Regions from separate parts of the Actinocorallia sp. A-T 12471 genome, predicted to be linked through region 1. Evidence: riboswitches for the same ligand, from Rfam matches in the RefSeq annotation. Region 1 holds a riboswitch; the other holds the start of a gene.
What was found. A riboswitch is a leader RNA that binds a small molecule or an ion and turns the genes downstream of it on or off. The one in region 1 is predicted to bind cobalamin.

Region 2: it holds a riboswitch for cobalamin, as region 1 does, so the genes downstream of both, R9X44_RS04545 (CbtB domain-containing protein) here and metE (5-methyltetrahydropteroyltriglutamate--homocysteine S-methyltransferase) in region 1, are expected to answer to the same signal.

Annotation. Positions count from the first base shown of each region.
Region 1 covers NZ_JAWZTE010000007.1:122,500-129,846, forward strand. Annotated here, with positions in the region: gene R9X44_RS20800 (helix-turn-helix domain-containing protein) at 1-248, opposite strand, end outside; gene R9X44_RS20805 (NAD(P)-dependent oxidoreductase) at 353-979, shown strand; gene R9X44_RS20810 (metal-dependent hydrolase) at 1,138-2,007, shown strand; gene R9X44_RS20815 (DNA alkylation repair protein) at 2,641-3,759, opposite strand; gene R9X44_RS20820 (SGNH/GDSL hydrolase family protein) at 3,828-4,730, opposite strand; cobalamin riboswitch at 4,956-5,168, shown strand; gene metE (5-methyltetrahydropteroyltriglutamate--homocysteine S-methyltransferase) at 5,285-7,347, shown strand, end outside.
Region 2 covers NZ_JAWZTE010000001.1:961,024-968,370, reverse strand. Annotated here, with positions in the region: gene cimA (citramalate synthase) at 1-686, opposite strand, end outside; gene R9X44_RS04555 (branched-chain amino acid aminotransferase) at 928-2,019, opposite strand; gene R9X44_RS04550 (3-isopropylmalate dehydrogenase) at 2,224-3,273, opposite strand; cobalamin riboswitch at 3,426-3,559, shown strand; gene R9X44_RS04545 (CbtB domain-containing protein) at 3,589-3,783, shown strand; gene R9X44_RS04540 (CbtA family protein) at 3,783-4,538, shown strand; gene R9X44_RS04535 (hypothetical protein) at 4,588-6,672, opposite strand; partial or broken gene R9X44_RS35685 ((2Fe-2S)-binding protein) at 6,780-6,824, opposite strand; gene serA (phosphoglycerate dehydrogenase) at 7,015-7,347, opposite strand, start outside.

The DNA.
Region 1 (7,347 bases):
TCGACGTGCGGGGACGGGCCGGGCAGGACCGTGCGGGTGACGAAGCCGTCGCGTTCCAGGGAGCGGAGCGAGTGGGTGAGCGCCTTCGGCGTCACCCGGCGCAGCGGGACGCGCAGTTCCGAGTAGCGGCGCGGGCCGTCCTCAAGACAGCGCAGGACGAGGGCCGCCCACTTGTCGCCGAACCTGATCGGGGTGAGGGAGGACGGGCAGAGCTCGTCGAACAGATCGGCCGGGAGTGGCTGGCGCATGCGCCCACGATAACCGGTATCCGGGGGGATACCGGGGCGCCGGTTAGCGTCCGGGGACCGGTCGGCGCGTGGGCGTCGACCCTCGCGGAAGGGCGGAATCGGACATGGACCTCGTGGTCTTCGGAGCGGGCGGCAGGGCGGGGCGGCGGGTCGTCGCGGAGGCGCTGCGGCGCGGTCACCGGGTGACGGCGGTCGTGCGGGACCCGGCCAAATACGCGGGTGAGCTCGACGGCGCGCGGGTCGTCGCCGGGGACGTCACCGACGCGGCGAGCGTGGCGGCCGCGGCGGCGGGTCAGGAGGCGGCGGTCAACGCGGCCGCCGAAGTCACCGCCGACCCGCACGCGTTCTTCACGTCCGCCTCCCGCGCCCTCGCCGACGGCCTCGCGGGCGCGGGCGTCGGACGGCTCGTCGCGGTCGGGCTCTCCTCGGTGCTGCCCGGGGCGTTGGGCGTGCCGCTGATGGACGAGCCCGGATACCCGAGCGAGTACCGGGCCTTCTTCCTCGGGCACGCGGCCGGCCTCGCCGAGCTCGAGAAGTCGGACCTCGACTGGGTCTACGCCGCGCCCGCCGGGGACTTCGACCACACCGGGGCGTCCACCGGCCGGTACCGCGTCGCCCCGCACTCGTCGGCGGAGAGCCTGATCACCTACGCCGACTTCGCCCTCGCGCTCCTTGACGAACTCGAATCGCCGAAGCACCACGGGACGTCCGTCTCCTTCACCGCCGCCTGACGCCGTCCCGTCCGCCCGCCCCTGCCGTGGACGGCGGGGGCGGGCGTTACGTCTTGACGCCGCTTGTTTCATCCGCCCATTATTAGACGGAATCTCCAACAAGGGAGTGCGTCAGGTCCTGCGCTCCCGGAGGACCACGGCTACGAGACGAGGCCCCCATGACCGTCCCGACCGCGCGACCCACCCCCAAGCGGACCATGCAGGTGCGCCGCGTCCGCTTCACCCACCCCGAGGGCTCGTTGCGCCGCCACTACGTCGTCGGCGAGGACGGTGAGGGCGACCTCGTCATGAGCCATGTGGTCGCGGTCCTGTCGGCGACGTTCCCGCCGGGCGAGGACTTCTTCATCCGGTCAGTCCAGCACTACTCGGACCGGATCACCGACCCGGAGCTGAAGCGTCAGGTGAAGGTGTTCATCGGGCAGGAGGTCGTGCACGGACGCGAGCACGACGCGCTCAACCAGGCGCTGCGCAAGATGGGCTACCCGACCCACTGGGTCGACGCGTTCGTCAAGCGCACGATGGCCCTCAGCACCCGGTTCCTGCCGCCGCGCGTCGCCCTCGGCCACACCGCGGCCCTCGAGCACTACACCGCGACGCTCGCCGAGTGCCTGCTCACCGACCCGCGCGCGCAGGCGCTGCTCGGCGAGTCCAAGGTCCGCGACATTCTGCTCTGGCACGCCCTCGAGGAGGCCGAGCACAAGGCCGTCGCCTTCGACGTCTACCGCGCCGTCGGCGGCTCGGAGCGCATGCGCCGCCGCACCATGATCGAAGCCTCCGTCGGCCTCTTCACCGTAACGATCCTCTTCACCCTCCTCTCCCTCCTCACCGACCCCGCCACCTACAACCCCCGCCGCCTCCTCCGCTCCCTGCGCGCCCTCCGCCACTCCCCCTTCCTCACCCCCGAAATCCGCACCCGCATCCGCGCCTACCACCACCCCACCTTCCACCCCGACAACCACAACACCACCCAAACCCTCACCACCTGGCGCACCCACCTCTTCCCCCCCACCACCCCCACCCACCCCTAACCCACCCACCCCCACCCATAACGCACAGAGTGCGCAACGCGCAGAGCGCGCGCACAGCACAGCGCGCAGAGTGCACAACGCAGGGCGCAGACCCCAACGCGCACAGCGCGCACAGCGCAGAGCGCGCGCAACGCGCAACGCGCAACGCGCAACGCGCAACGCGCAACGCGCACAGCTTAGAGAAACAGCGCAGAGTACAGCGCGCACAGTGCCCACAGCGCAGAGGGCGCACAGCCCGAGGCGCGAGGCGGGAGGCGCCGGGTAGGCGCAGGGGTCAGGTGTGGCGGGAGCCGGGGGGCGAAGGCCACGGGGCGCAGGCGCGGGGTCGCGGGGCCGGTCGGGTGCAAGACGCGGGGCACGTGGCCGAACCGGGGCGGGCGCGGAGCGCAGGGTGGGCGCGGGGCGCGGAGCGCAACGCACAGAGGGCGCGCACAGCGCGAGGCGCGAGGCACGAGGCGCGAGGGTCGGGAGTGACGCGAGGCGGGGGGCGGGGGGCACGAGGCCACAGGGCGCAGGCGCGGGCTGTAGGGGCGGGCCGGGAGCGAACGCGGCGCACGTGGACGAACGGGGGCGGGCGCGGAGCACAGGGTGGGCGCAGGGCGCGCGGGGTGCGGGGTGCGGGGTGATGGAAGGTTACTGGTGGGGGGGTGGGGTGAGGGTGAAGGGGGTGGGGTTGTGGGGGGTGCCGTTGATTTGGAGGGTGAGGGAGTGGGGGCCGGGGTGGAGGGGGCGGGTGGACAGGGGTTTGAGGGGGTGGCGGCGGGTGAAGGTCAGGCGTTCGCCGGGGGGCAGGGAGCAGGCGGTGAGCTTGAAGACCTTGGGGTTGGTGCGGCCCGTGGCCTTGCGGTAGTGGACGACGTAGTCGATGACCAGGCGGGCGGCGGACTGCCCCGTGTTGGCGACCTCGAAGGCGAAGTCGAGGTGGGAGCCGACCGGGACCTCAAGGGAGGTCAGGCGCGGGCCGGTGACCGTGACCTGGACGTCGGGCGTGAAGCCGAGAAGGGTCAGCGCGCCGGGATGTCCGCGCTTCACCGCGGTGCGCAGGGCGTGCCTGACCGTCCGCGCCGTGTGCTCCCCCGACGGCGACAGTGCATCCCACCCCGCCGCGATCTCGACGGCGAGCGCAGGGTCGGCGTGGCTGATGTCGTTGACGTGGTTGGCGACCGACCTGCGCACATACTCCGACGGGTCATGGTGGAGCGCGTCGAGAAGGGCCCGTGTCGCCAGCGGACGCGCCAGGATCTCCGGCACCCGGACGGCCCAGGGCAGCCGTGGCCTCGTCCCCTCCGACGCGAGCCGCCGCACGTGCTCGTCCGGATGGTCCGTCCACCCGGTGACGATCGCCAGGGCGCGGTCGAGGTCGGCGCGCAGCAGCCGCCGGATCGCGAACTCGCCGGTGAAGACAGGCGTGAGCTCCATGAGCAGCGTCAGCGCCTCGTCGAACGCCGCAGGGGTCTCCTCCTCAAGCGCGCGCGTAACAACAGCCTCGGTGACCGGCCAGACCATCCAGCCGGTGAACGCCGGATCCCGCAGCGCGGCGCGTGCGCTCTCGCGCATACCCGCGTGCCCTGCGGGCAGGGAGGCGAGCAGCGCGAGGGTGAGCGCGTCACTGCGTTCCCGCAGCGCCAGCGCGCCGATACCCGGCGCGACGCCGCGCACCGCCTCGGCTGCGGCGCGCCGCCCCGTCCTGTCGAGCACCGCGGCAAGCTCCGCGACCTCCCGGCTACCCAGCAGCTCATCCGCGAGAGGCATGGTCCCTCACTCTCCCCACACGGCCCCCGTGACCGCCCGTGCCCGGTCCGTCCCGGGCGCCCCACACGCTACGGGCCGCCTCTGACATTTTCCGGGGGCGGCCGCGGTAAGCGGGCCAGAGCCGCCTCGATCAGGGTGGCGACGGCGGCCATGCCCTTGGCGTTCGGGTGCATCGCCACCGCGCCGGACGGCTCGCGCAGCGGCTCCGTCCACCGAGTGGCCGCCGAGCGGCACGCGTCGTGGCCGGTGCTGGCGAGCCATGGGTCGACGCCGAGCGCCCCGGCGGCCGCCGCACGACGGGCCAGCATCGTGTTCAGGCTCCGCTGCTTCGCGGCGAGGTAGGGGATGTCCTCTGGCTTGACGGCGACGGCCCGGCCGCAGCGCGCGGTGTCGGGCAGCAGCCTCGGGTACCCGACGACGACGATCACCGCGCGTGGCGCTTTGGCGCGCACCCGCTGGATCACCTTGTCGATCTTCGGCCCGGTCGCGGCGATCTTCGCGTCGATCCTGTCGGCCCCGCCCGTGGTGAAGATCCGCTTGCACCCGCGCAGGAACGAGGCGAACGCGCAGGTGCGGACGATCCCCCCGAATCCGATGTCGTTGCCGCCGAACGTGAGCGTCACAAGGTCGGTGTCGGCGGTGACGGCGTCGATCTGCGCCGCGACCCCCGCTTTCTGCCGATGGGCCACGGCGTCGGTCGTCGCCCCCTTGCACGTCACATCCTTGAGTGCGACATTTCCGATCCGCCGCGCGAGAACGCGGGCGTAATTGCGACTCGACCGCTCGCACTTCGCGTCGAGCTCGCGGGAAATCCCCGGGCCCGCAGCGAAGGAATCGCCGAGCGCCACGTAACGCACCTGCCGAGCGGCCTGCGCTGGAACCGCGAACAGCCCGCAGAACACCATCGCCACAGCGACCACCGCACCCCAAGTCCACAACATTTGCGACCTTACCCATCCAGAACCATCCATGAATTACCCCCGAAACGGGCGAAAACCCTCACCACGCACCGAACAATCAGCCGAGCAATTCCAGAGACTACCAAAGACCATTCTCCACCAAATCCCACAAAGTCCCGTTCCGCCCGAAAAATTCACCGGAAAAATTTCACGCACCGGCTCGCCCGTGAACTACGGCCGGGGGTTTTGGGTGGGTTGGTGGAGGATGCGGAGTGAGGGATGAGCGCCGGGGCGGGATAAGGTTGCGGCGCGGATGGTTCACCCGGCGGCCGGTCGGGTGTCGTAAGAGGGAACCCGGTGTGATTCCGGGGCTGCCCCGCAGCGGTGAGTGGGAACGGAAGCCGTCACAGAGCACTGGGCCGCATGGCCTGGGAAGCGACGGCCGGTAGGTCGCGTCGGAAGACGCGGTGCCCACGAGTCCGAAGACCTGCCTCCGCCCGCGCGCCGACCGGCGCGCGGTGGTCCGCGGCCTCGTGGGAGGGCCAGGGGACGACGCCCGCGCACCTCCGACGGGCTCCGTTCGCCTTCCCCGAAAGCCGCGCTATGGCTCAGCGAGGGAAGCTGCCATGAGAACGACGATCCTCGGATACCCCAGAATCGGGGCGGGACGCGAGCTGAAGTTCGCGACCGAGGACCACTGGGCGGGCCGCATCGACGCCGCCGCCCTCCAGCACACCGCGCGCGGCCTGCGCGCAGGCGTGTGGGCGGAGCTGCGCGACGCGGGGCTCGACACGATCCCGTCGAACACCTTCTCCTTCTACGACCAGGTCCTTGACACGACGGTCATGGTCGACGCGGTGCCCGACAGGTACCGGGACCTCGACGGCCTCGAGCGGTACTTCGCGATGGCGCGCGGCGTCCAGGACGTCCCGGCGCTGGAGATGACGAAGTGGTTCGACACGAACTACCACTACATCGTGCCTGAGATCGGCCCCGGCACAAGGTTCCGGCTTGCCGAGGGCGCGGCCGCCAAGCCCGTCGCGGAGTACCTTGAGGCGAAGGCGCTCGGTATCGAGACCCGGCCTGCGCTCGTCGGACCCGTCACCTACCTGCTGCTCGCCAAGGCCGCGCCAGGCTCCCCCGACGGCTTCCGCCCGCTCGATCTGCTCGACGGCCTCGTCGAGGTGTACGCCGAGTTGCTTGAGCGGCTCGCGGGTGCGGGCGCGCAGTGGGTGCAGCTGGACGAGCCCGCCCTCGTCGGCGATCTGTCGGCCGAGGACATCGCGGCGGTAGAGCGCGCTTACAACCGGCTGTCTTCGCAGCCGAGCCGTCCGCGTGTCCTGCTCGCGACGTACTTCGGCACGATCGACGCGGCGGCGCTGAAGGCCCTTGCCGCCACCGGCGTCGAGGCGTTCGGGCTCGATCTCGTCGCGGGTCCCGGCAACGTCGACGTCGTCGCGTCGGTCGGCGGGCTGCTCGGCCGCACGATCGTCGCGGGCGTGGTGGACGGCCGCAACGTGTGGCGCGCCGACGCCCGCAAGGCCAAGGCCGCCTACGCGGTGCTGCTGGGCCTCGCGGGGCACGTGGAGCTGAGCACGTCGTGCTCGCTGCTGCACGTCCCGGTCGACCTCGACGCCGAGACCGGCCTCCCCGAGGCCGTCCGCGACCGCCTGGCGTTCGCCAGGCAGAAGGTCGCCGAGGTCGTCGCGCTGCGCACGATGCTCACCGCCGAGGACCCGCGCCCGGTCTCGCTCGAGGCGTACGCGGCCGGGACGAACCACGAGGTCCGCGCCCGTCTCGACGCGCTCGGCGACGCCCGTCGCGGCGACCGCGCCGCCCGGTTCGCCGCCCAGCGCGCCAGGCTCGGCCTGCCGGTGCTCGCGACGACGACGATCGGCTCGTTCCCGCAGACCGACGCGATCCGCAAGGCCCGCGCCGCGCACAAGGCGGGACGGATAGACGACGCCGCCTACCAGCAGGCGATGCGCGACGAGGTAGCGTCCGTCGTGGCCCTCCAGGAGGAGATCGGCCTCGACGTGCTCGTCCACGGCGAGCCCGAGCGCAACGACATGGTCCAGTACTTCGCCGAGCGGCTCGACGGGTACGCCGCGACCGACCACGGCTGGGTGCAGTCGTACGGGACGCGCTGTGTCCGCCCGCCGATCCTGCACGGCGACGTGTCGAGGCCCGAGCCCATGACCGTCGAGTGGGCCGAATACGCCCAGTCGCTGACGAACCGCCCGATAAAGGGCATGCTGACGGGTCCGGTGACGATGCTGGCGTGGTCGTTCGTCCGGGACGACCAGCCGCTCGCCGAGACCGCGCGGCAGGTCGCGCTCGCGCTGCGCGACGAGGTCGGCGACCTCGAGGCGGCCGGTATCGGCGTCGTCCAGGTGGACGAGCCCGCGCTGCGCGAGCTGCTGCCGCTGCGCGCCCGCGACCACGCCGCCTACCTCGAGTGGGCGGTCGGCGCGTTCCGGCTCGCGACGTCGGGCGCGGCCGACGCGACGCAGATCCACACGCACATGTGCTACGCGGAGTTCGGCGAGATCATCGGCGCGATCGCCGACCTCGACGCCGACGTCACCAGCGTGGAGGCGGCCCGCTCCCGGATGGAGCTGGTCGGCGACCTGCGCGCGGCGGGCTACCGGAACGGGATCGGGCCCGGCGTCTACGACATCCACTCGCC
Region 2 (7,347 bases), on a different contig from region 1:
ACGTGGGTCGCGCCCGCCCGGACGGCGGCCAGGGAGTTGGCGACGGCGCAGCCGGAGTCGTCGTGGCAGTGGATGCCGACGCGCGCGCCGGACGACACGACGTCGTGGACCACGTCGGCGAGCTCGTCGGGGAGCATGCCGCCGTTGGTGTCGCACAGCGCGACGACGTCGGCCCCGGCCTCGGCGGCGGCGAGGACGGCCTCGAGGGCGTACGCGCGGTTGGCCTTGTAGCCGTCGAAGAAGTGCTCGGCGTCCACGAAGACCCGCTGGCCCTCGGCCCGCAGGTGCGCGACGGTGTCGCGGATCATCGCAAGGTTCTCCGCGAGGGTCGTGCGCAGCGCGAGTTCGACGTGCCTGTCGTGCGCCTTGGCCACCAGCGTGACGACCGGGGCGCGCGAGTCGCGCAGCGCGGCGACCTGCGGGTCGTCGGCGGCCTTCAGTCCGGCGCGGCGGGTCGCGCCGAACGCGGCGAGCTTGGCGTGCTTCAGGTCGAGTTCGGTGCGGGCGAGCCGGAAGAACTCGGTGTCCTTCGGGTTCGCGCCGGGCCAGCCGCCCTCGATGAAGCCCACGCCGAGCGCGTCGAGGTGCCGGGCGATCACCAGCTTGTCCTGCACACTCAGGTTCAGTCCCTCCTGCTGGGATCCGTCCCGCAGGGTGGTGTCGTAGACGTGGAAGCCGTCGCTCATCGGTGGGTGCCCCTCAGATCGCAAGGTCCGGCGAAACAAAAAGACCCCCCACGGGACGTGAGAGGTCTGCGCGCCGGCGATGTCCTTTTAGCCGACGCGCCGTCCGATAATGATCAGGCCGGAGCGCATAACGCTACGCAGTCTGCCACACGTGTTACGAGCCCGTCACACGGATCTCACATTACGAGACACACATCACAAGGGCCGGACGCGCGCGGCGTCCGGCCCTCTGGTGGTCAGCTCAGGCGAGCCGGCTGATCCACTTGTAGGGGTCGGGGCGGTTGCCGTACTGGATGCCGACGAGTTCTTCGCGGAGGCGGAGGGTGACGGGGCCGCCCTCGGTGGAGATGGTGAACTCGCCGTCCGCGCCCTTGACGCGGCCGACGGGGGTGATGACGGCGGCGGTGCCGCAGGCGAAGACCTCGGTGAGCGCGCCGGAGGCGACGTCGTCGCGCCACTGCTCGACGCTGATCGGCTCCTCCGACACCTTGATCCCGAGGTCGGGCGCGAGGCGAAGAAGAGAGTCCCTGGTGATCCCGGGAAGGATCGTGCCGGTGGCCGGCGGCGTGATCACCCGGGCGTCCGCGCCTGAGCCGTAAACGAAGAAGAGGTTCATGCCGCCCATCTCCTCCACCCAGCGGTGCTCGGCGGCGTCCAGCCAGACGACCTGGTCGCAGCCCTGCGCGACGGCCTCCTGCTGCGCGACGAACGCCGCGGCGTAGTTGCCGCCGCACTTGGCGAAGCCCGTGCCGCCGGGCGCGGCCCTGGTGTACTCGGTCGACAGCCACACCGACACCGGCTTGATCGCGCCGGAGAAGTACGCGGCCGACGGCGAGGCGATCACACAGAACAGGTACTTGCTCGACGGGTAGTTGACGCCCATGCCCGTCTCGGTCGCGATGATGAACGGCCGCAGGTACAGGCTGTGGCCCTCACGGGTCGGCACCCAGTCGCGGTCGGCGTCGACCAGCAGCCGCAGCGCCTCGACGAAGGTCTCCTCCGGCAGCTCCGGCATGGCCATGCGGCGGCACGAGACGTTGAAGCGCGCCGCGTTGGCCTCGGGCCGGAAGCTGACGATGGAGCCGTCGGGCTGGCGGTACGCCTTGAGGCCCTCGAACAGCTCCTGGGCGTAGTGGAAAACCTTGGTGGCCGGGTCCAGGGAGAGCGGACCGTACGGCCGGAGCTGGGCGTCGTGCCAGCCGCGTTCGGTGTCCCACTCGATGGTGATCATGTGTTCGGTGAACACCTGCCCGAACCCGGGCTCGGCAAGCACCGCCTCCCGCTCCTCGGGGGACCTGCGCTGCTCGGCGAGCTTGACGGTGAACTCGATCATGTCTGTCCAAACCTCTTCCGGGTCACCGGGGAACGACCTCCGGTGCACTCCATTGTGTGCTCTGTCTCACGTTCACGCGAGCGGGCCTCGGGGGACGCGGCGCACACACCCGGGAAAGCCGAGAACGGGCGCGCCGCGTCGGCGGCACGCCCGTCCTTGAGGCCCCTTGGGGGAAGATCCTTCGAGGAACCAGGTGGCTGCCGCCTACCCGGCTACTCGCTTGGCGATCGCGTCGCCGACCTGCTGGGTGCTGCGCGCGCCGGTCCGCTCGGTCAGGTCGTCGCCGACGGCCTTCTCGATCTTGCGCGCGGCCTCGGGCAGGCCGAGGTGCTCGAGGAGCATCGCGACGGACAGGATGGTGGCCGTGGGGTCGGCCTTGCCCTGGCCCGCGATGTCGGGGGCGCTGCCGTGGACCGGCTCGAACATCGACGGCGCGGTCCTGTCGGGGTTGACGTTGCCGGACGCCGCGAGGCCGATGCCGCCCGCGATGGCCGCGCCGATGTCGGTGATGATGTCGCCGAACAGGTTGTCGGTGACGATCACGTCGAACCGCGACGGGTTGTTCACGAAGAACATGGTCGCCGCGTCGACGTGCATGTAGTCGGTGGTGACCTCGGGGAACTCCGCGCCGACCTGCTTGAGGATCCGCTGGTACAGCTCGCCCGCGAAGGTCAGCACGTTGTCCTTGTGGACCAGCGTGAGCTTCTTGCGCGGCCGGCCCGCGGCGATCTGGAAGGCGTACCGCACGACGCGCTCGACGCCGAAGGCGGTGTTGACGCTCTCCTGGGTGGCGATCTCGTGCGGGGTGCCCTTGCGCAGCACGCCGCCGACGCCGGTGTACGGCCCCTCGGTGCCCTCGCGGACGACGATCATGTCGATGTCCTCGGGGGCGACGTCCGCCAGCGGGGTCTGCACACCGGGGAACAGCTTGACCGGGCGCAGGTTCACGTAGTGGTCGAGGGCGAAGCGCAGCTTCAGCAGCAGCCCGCGCTCCAGGGTGCCCGACGGGACCGTCGGGTCGCCGACCGCGCCGAGGAGGATGGCGTCCTGCCCGCGGATCTCCTCGAGGACCGAGTCCGGGAGGACCTCGCCGGTCCTGTGCCACCGGGCCGCGCCCAGGTCGTAGGCGGTCTGCTCGATCGCCAGGTCATACTGACCGGCGATCACGTCGAGGACCTTCAGGCCCTCGGCGACGACCTCGGGACCGATGCCGTCACCGGCGACGACTGCGAGTCGGATGTTGCGGGTTGCCATGGCGGCATTCTAGTGCATCCGTCTCAGTCATCGGTCATCCGTCTCACATTTCAGAACATGTCCGGCATCGCGCCGACGCAATGACCTGGGGAGTGGCCTGGGAAGTGGCCTGGAACGCTCCCCCGCCTGCTTGACGAACCGCCGCGCGGCAGAGGACCCTCCAAAGGACAAATACATACAGAGGCGACGGTGTGCAGGAACCCGGTGAGAGTCCGGGACGGTCCCGCCACTGTGATCCGGCCACGGCCGGAGAGTCAGGACACTGACCCGTCGTCCTCCCTGGTTCGGGGCGAGGCACCCCGAAAGGAGACCCCTATGAGCACCCCCGAGACGACGGCGGGAGCGGGCGCGCAGCCCGCGTCCGTCAGCGACGTCCGCAACTTCGTGTTCCTGGCCATCGCCGTCGTGCTGGCGTTCGCCACCCTCTACGCCCTTTTCTTCGCACCGCAGACCGTCCTGCACGAGCTCGCGCACGACGGTAGGCACCTCTTCGGCGCGCCCTGCCACTGATGGCCGCCGAACTCCTGCCCCGCCTGATCGGCCGGGGCGTCATCGCCGGTGCCCTCGCGGGCCTCATCTCGGGCGGTTTCGGCTTCTTCGTCGCCGAACCCGTCATGGACCGCGCCGTCGAGCTCGAAGGCGAGCGTTCGGCGGCCGAGGCCGCCGCGTCGGGCGTCCACGAGCACGCCGAGGAGGTGTTCACCCGCACCGAGCAGCACTTCGGACTCGTCCTGTCGTCGGTCGGGGCGGGCATCGCCCTGGGCATCCTGTTCGCCGCCGTCTACTGGGCGGTCTTCCGCCGCACGTCCGATGAGCGGCCCTGGCAGCGTTCCCTGACGCTCGCCGGAGCCGCGTTCGCGGGCTTCTGGCTGCTCCCGTTCGTCCGCTACCCGGCCAATCCTCCGGGCGTCGGCGACGAGGGCACGCTGGAGCAGCGGACCGTCACGTGGGCCGCCGCCATCGTCATCGGCCTCGCGGCGATGTTCGTCGCGTGGCGGGTGAACGCGGCGCTGCGGGTGAAGCCCGACCATCTCCGGCAGCTCGCGACCGGCGCGGTCGGCGTCGTCGGGCTCGCCGTGCTGTTCCTGCTCCCGGCCAACCCCGACGAGCTTCCGGTGCCGCCGGAGCTGCTGTGGGACTTCCGGATTCTGGCGGCCGCCTCAGCCGTCATCCTCTGGACGTCGCTCGGCGTGGTGTTCGGCCTGCTCGGACTGCGCGCGGCGGCTCCCGTCGCCGTCGCGCAGCCGGCGCACGCGGACGCCTAGTCCGCACGCGAGCGCCGGGCGGCACGCAGCCGCCCGGCGCTTCGTGCGTTCAGACCGGCGGTGACAGCAGCACCGCGAGCCGCTCGGGCCCCGAGACGCCAAGGCGCGCGCAGATCTCGGCGATCTGCTCGGCGACGGCCTTGGCCGGCATCGCCATCTGCTCGGCGATCTCCGGCTCGGTGCGGCCCGCCGCGACGAGTTCGGCCATCTCGTACTGGATGCGGCTGAGGTCGGGCACGGCGGCGGTGCGCAGCGCGGGCGTGCGGACCTGGTCCGAGCGCTGGGCGAGCACCCAGGCCCTGGTCCCGGCCGCGGCGGCCTGCTGCTTGTCCCAGTGCACCTCGGCGGCCTGCGCGGCGGCCTCGGCCGCGTGCAGCGCCATGCCGAGCTCCTCGAACTCGAACGACACGCCGATCAGGCCCGACCAGTCGCCCGCCGCCGACGCCTCGGCGTGCCGCGCGCACAGCGCGGCGAGGTCGCCCTCGGCGTCCTCGGCGAGGTGGGCGAGCCGGTCGGCGACGACGCCGGCCGCGCCGAGCCTGACGACGTCGTGCAGGGCCGTCAGCGCATAGGGCCGCAGCTCAAGGGCCTCGGCGGCGGCCGCTGCGTCGAGCAGGCCGTGGACTGCCGCGCCGGTCGCGCCCTGGGCGACGAGCAGCCAGGGGCGGGCGAGCGCGACGGGGAACCACAGCGCGCGCAGCGTCGGCAGGGCGCGGCGGTCGGCCTCGGCGAGCGCGTGCCGTGCCGTCGCGAGGTCGCCCGCGAGCGCGGCGGAGTGCGCGAGCTCGCCCAGGCAAGGACCGGCGAACAGCGACCTGCCGCGCTCGAGCATCCGCGCGCCGTCCCAGCCCTCGCGCAGCGCGGCGTGCACCTGGCCGCGCGCGCGGGCCACGCGGGCGCGGGTCGCGGCGCGCGCGACGGGATCGTCGGACGGGACGCCGTGCTCGGCGGCGGCGTCGAGGTCGCCGACGCTGATCCACACCCAGGACCGCGCGAACTCGAGCAGCGGCCCGGACTCGGGGGCGTGCTCGTGCCAGTGGTCGGCGTGGCGCAGCCCGGCGCGCACCTTGTCGAGCGCGGCCGTGGCCTGGCCGGTGAGCGCGGCGGTGACCGCCTCGACGGTGTCGATCCGCGCGCGGATCGCCGGGTCGGCGTCGCTGAGCTCGGCGGCGTCGTCGGCGAGGTCGAACGCCTCGCGGCTGCTCGCCCGGTGCACCGCGAACGCCGCGCGCTGCGCGAGCAGCCGCTGACGCGCGGCGGGCATCCCGACGGTCTCCAACGCGACGGACAGGACCCGGTCGGCGTCCTCGGCGCGGCCCAGCCCGTAGGCGAGGACGGCCGCGCGGGCGCAGGCGAGCACGGTGCGCGCCTTGTCCTCGGGGCGGCGCGGCGCGTCGGCGAGCATCAGCTCGGCCTCTTCCGGCGCGCCGAGCGAGGCGAGCAGCGACGCGCGCGCGATGGCCTCTTCAAGGGAGGCGGGCCCCTCGCCTGAGCGCGCGGGCACCTCCTTCCACTGGCCGCCGTCCAGGACGCCGGTGGCGCGTCCGGCGCGCAGCAGCTCGTGCAACAGCCGCAGGTCGCCGCCGGTCGCCTCGGCGAGGTACTCGCCGGTGGGCTCGTCCACCTCGGCGAGCCCGGCAAGGTCGGCCAGCGGGGCGAGCTCGACCTTGCCGAGCGCGAGCCCGGCCAGCGCCTCGGGCAGCTCACGGCCCGCGGCGACGAGCCTGACGCGTCCGGTGGCGACGAGTTCGGCGAGCAGCAGGCCCGAGTCGGCGTCGAGGTCGTGCACGTCGTCGGCGGCGACGGTGAAGGTGCCCTCGCCCGCGCGCGTCAGCAGCGCCTCGACCGCCCCCGCGACGTCCTTGACGGGCGTGCGTATCGGCAGGAGATGGGCGAACGCCCCGAACCGGACGGCGGGGGCCTGGCCCGCCCTGGCCTCGAGGACCGGCGTGTCCACCGTCGCGGCGAACTCGTGCAGCAGCCTCGACTTGCCGACGCCGCCCGGCCCGACGATGACGGCCCCCGCGAGCGACGGGTCGAGCACCGCCGTCCGCACCTCGGCCATGTCGGCGTCCCTGCCGCGCAGCGGCCACGCGGTGCCCACATCGGGAGCGAAGATTCCCCAGCGCGTCACGACAAGCCCTCAACTCTCGGTTGCGTCCCGGGCCACACCTCGACCTCGCGGTCACGGACCATCTGACGCCTGCCTTCTGCCGACGGTTCGCAGTTCACCAGTGTCTTTTACAGCGGGCAGTCGCCGCATTTCTCGCCGCCGGGCGGAACTCTCTAAAACAGGCGGCAGCCCTTACGCGGCCGTGAGGAAGTCAAGACAACCGCCAGAGGCGACGGTTCAAGCATCGCATCACGCGCCGCCGCGCCGCCCGACCGCTTCCGGACAGCCGCGGCCCCGCGACCAGCGGTAACGAAGAACGCCCGCCCGGACGAGCCGGGCGGGCGTGTCTTACGCGTCAGAGGGTCACTCGCCGAGCTCGACCCGGCGGACCAGGCCCGCGCCGATCTCCTCGGCGATGGACTCCAGCACGTTCTGGTCGATCGCGGAGTCGACGGTCAGCACGGTCAGCGCTTTGCCGCCCTTGGCGTCACGGCCGACCTGCATGCCCGCGATGTTGATGCCGCGGTCGCCGAGCAGCTTGCCGATGACGCCGATGACGCCCGGCTTGTCGATGTAGCCGAGGATCGCCATGTGCGGCGCGGGCGACAGCTCGACGTCGAAGCCGTTGATCTCGACGATCCGCTCCCAGTTGCGCGGACCGGACAGGGTGCCGGAGACCGAGACGACCTCGCCGTC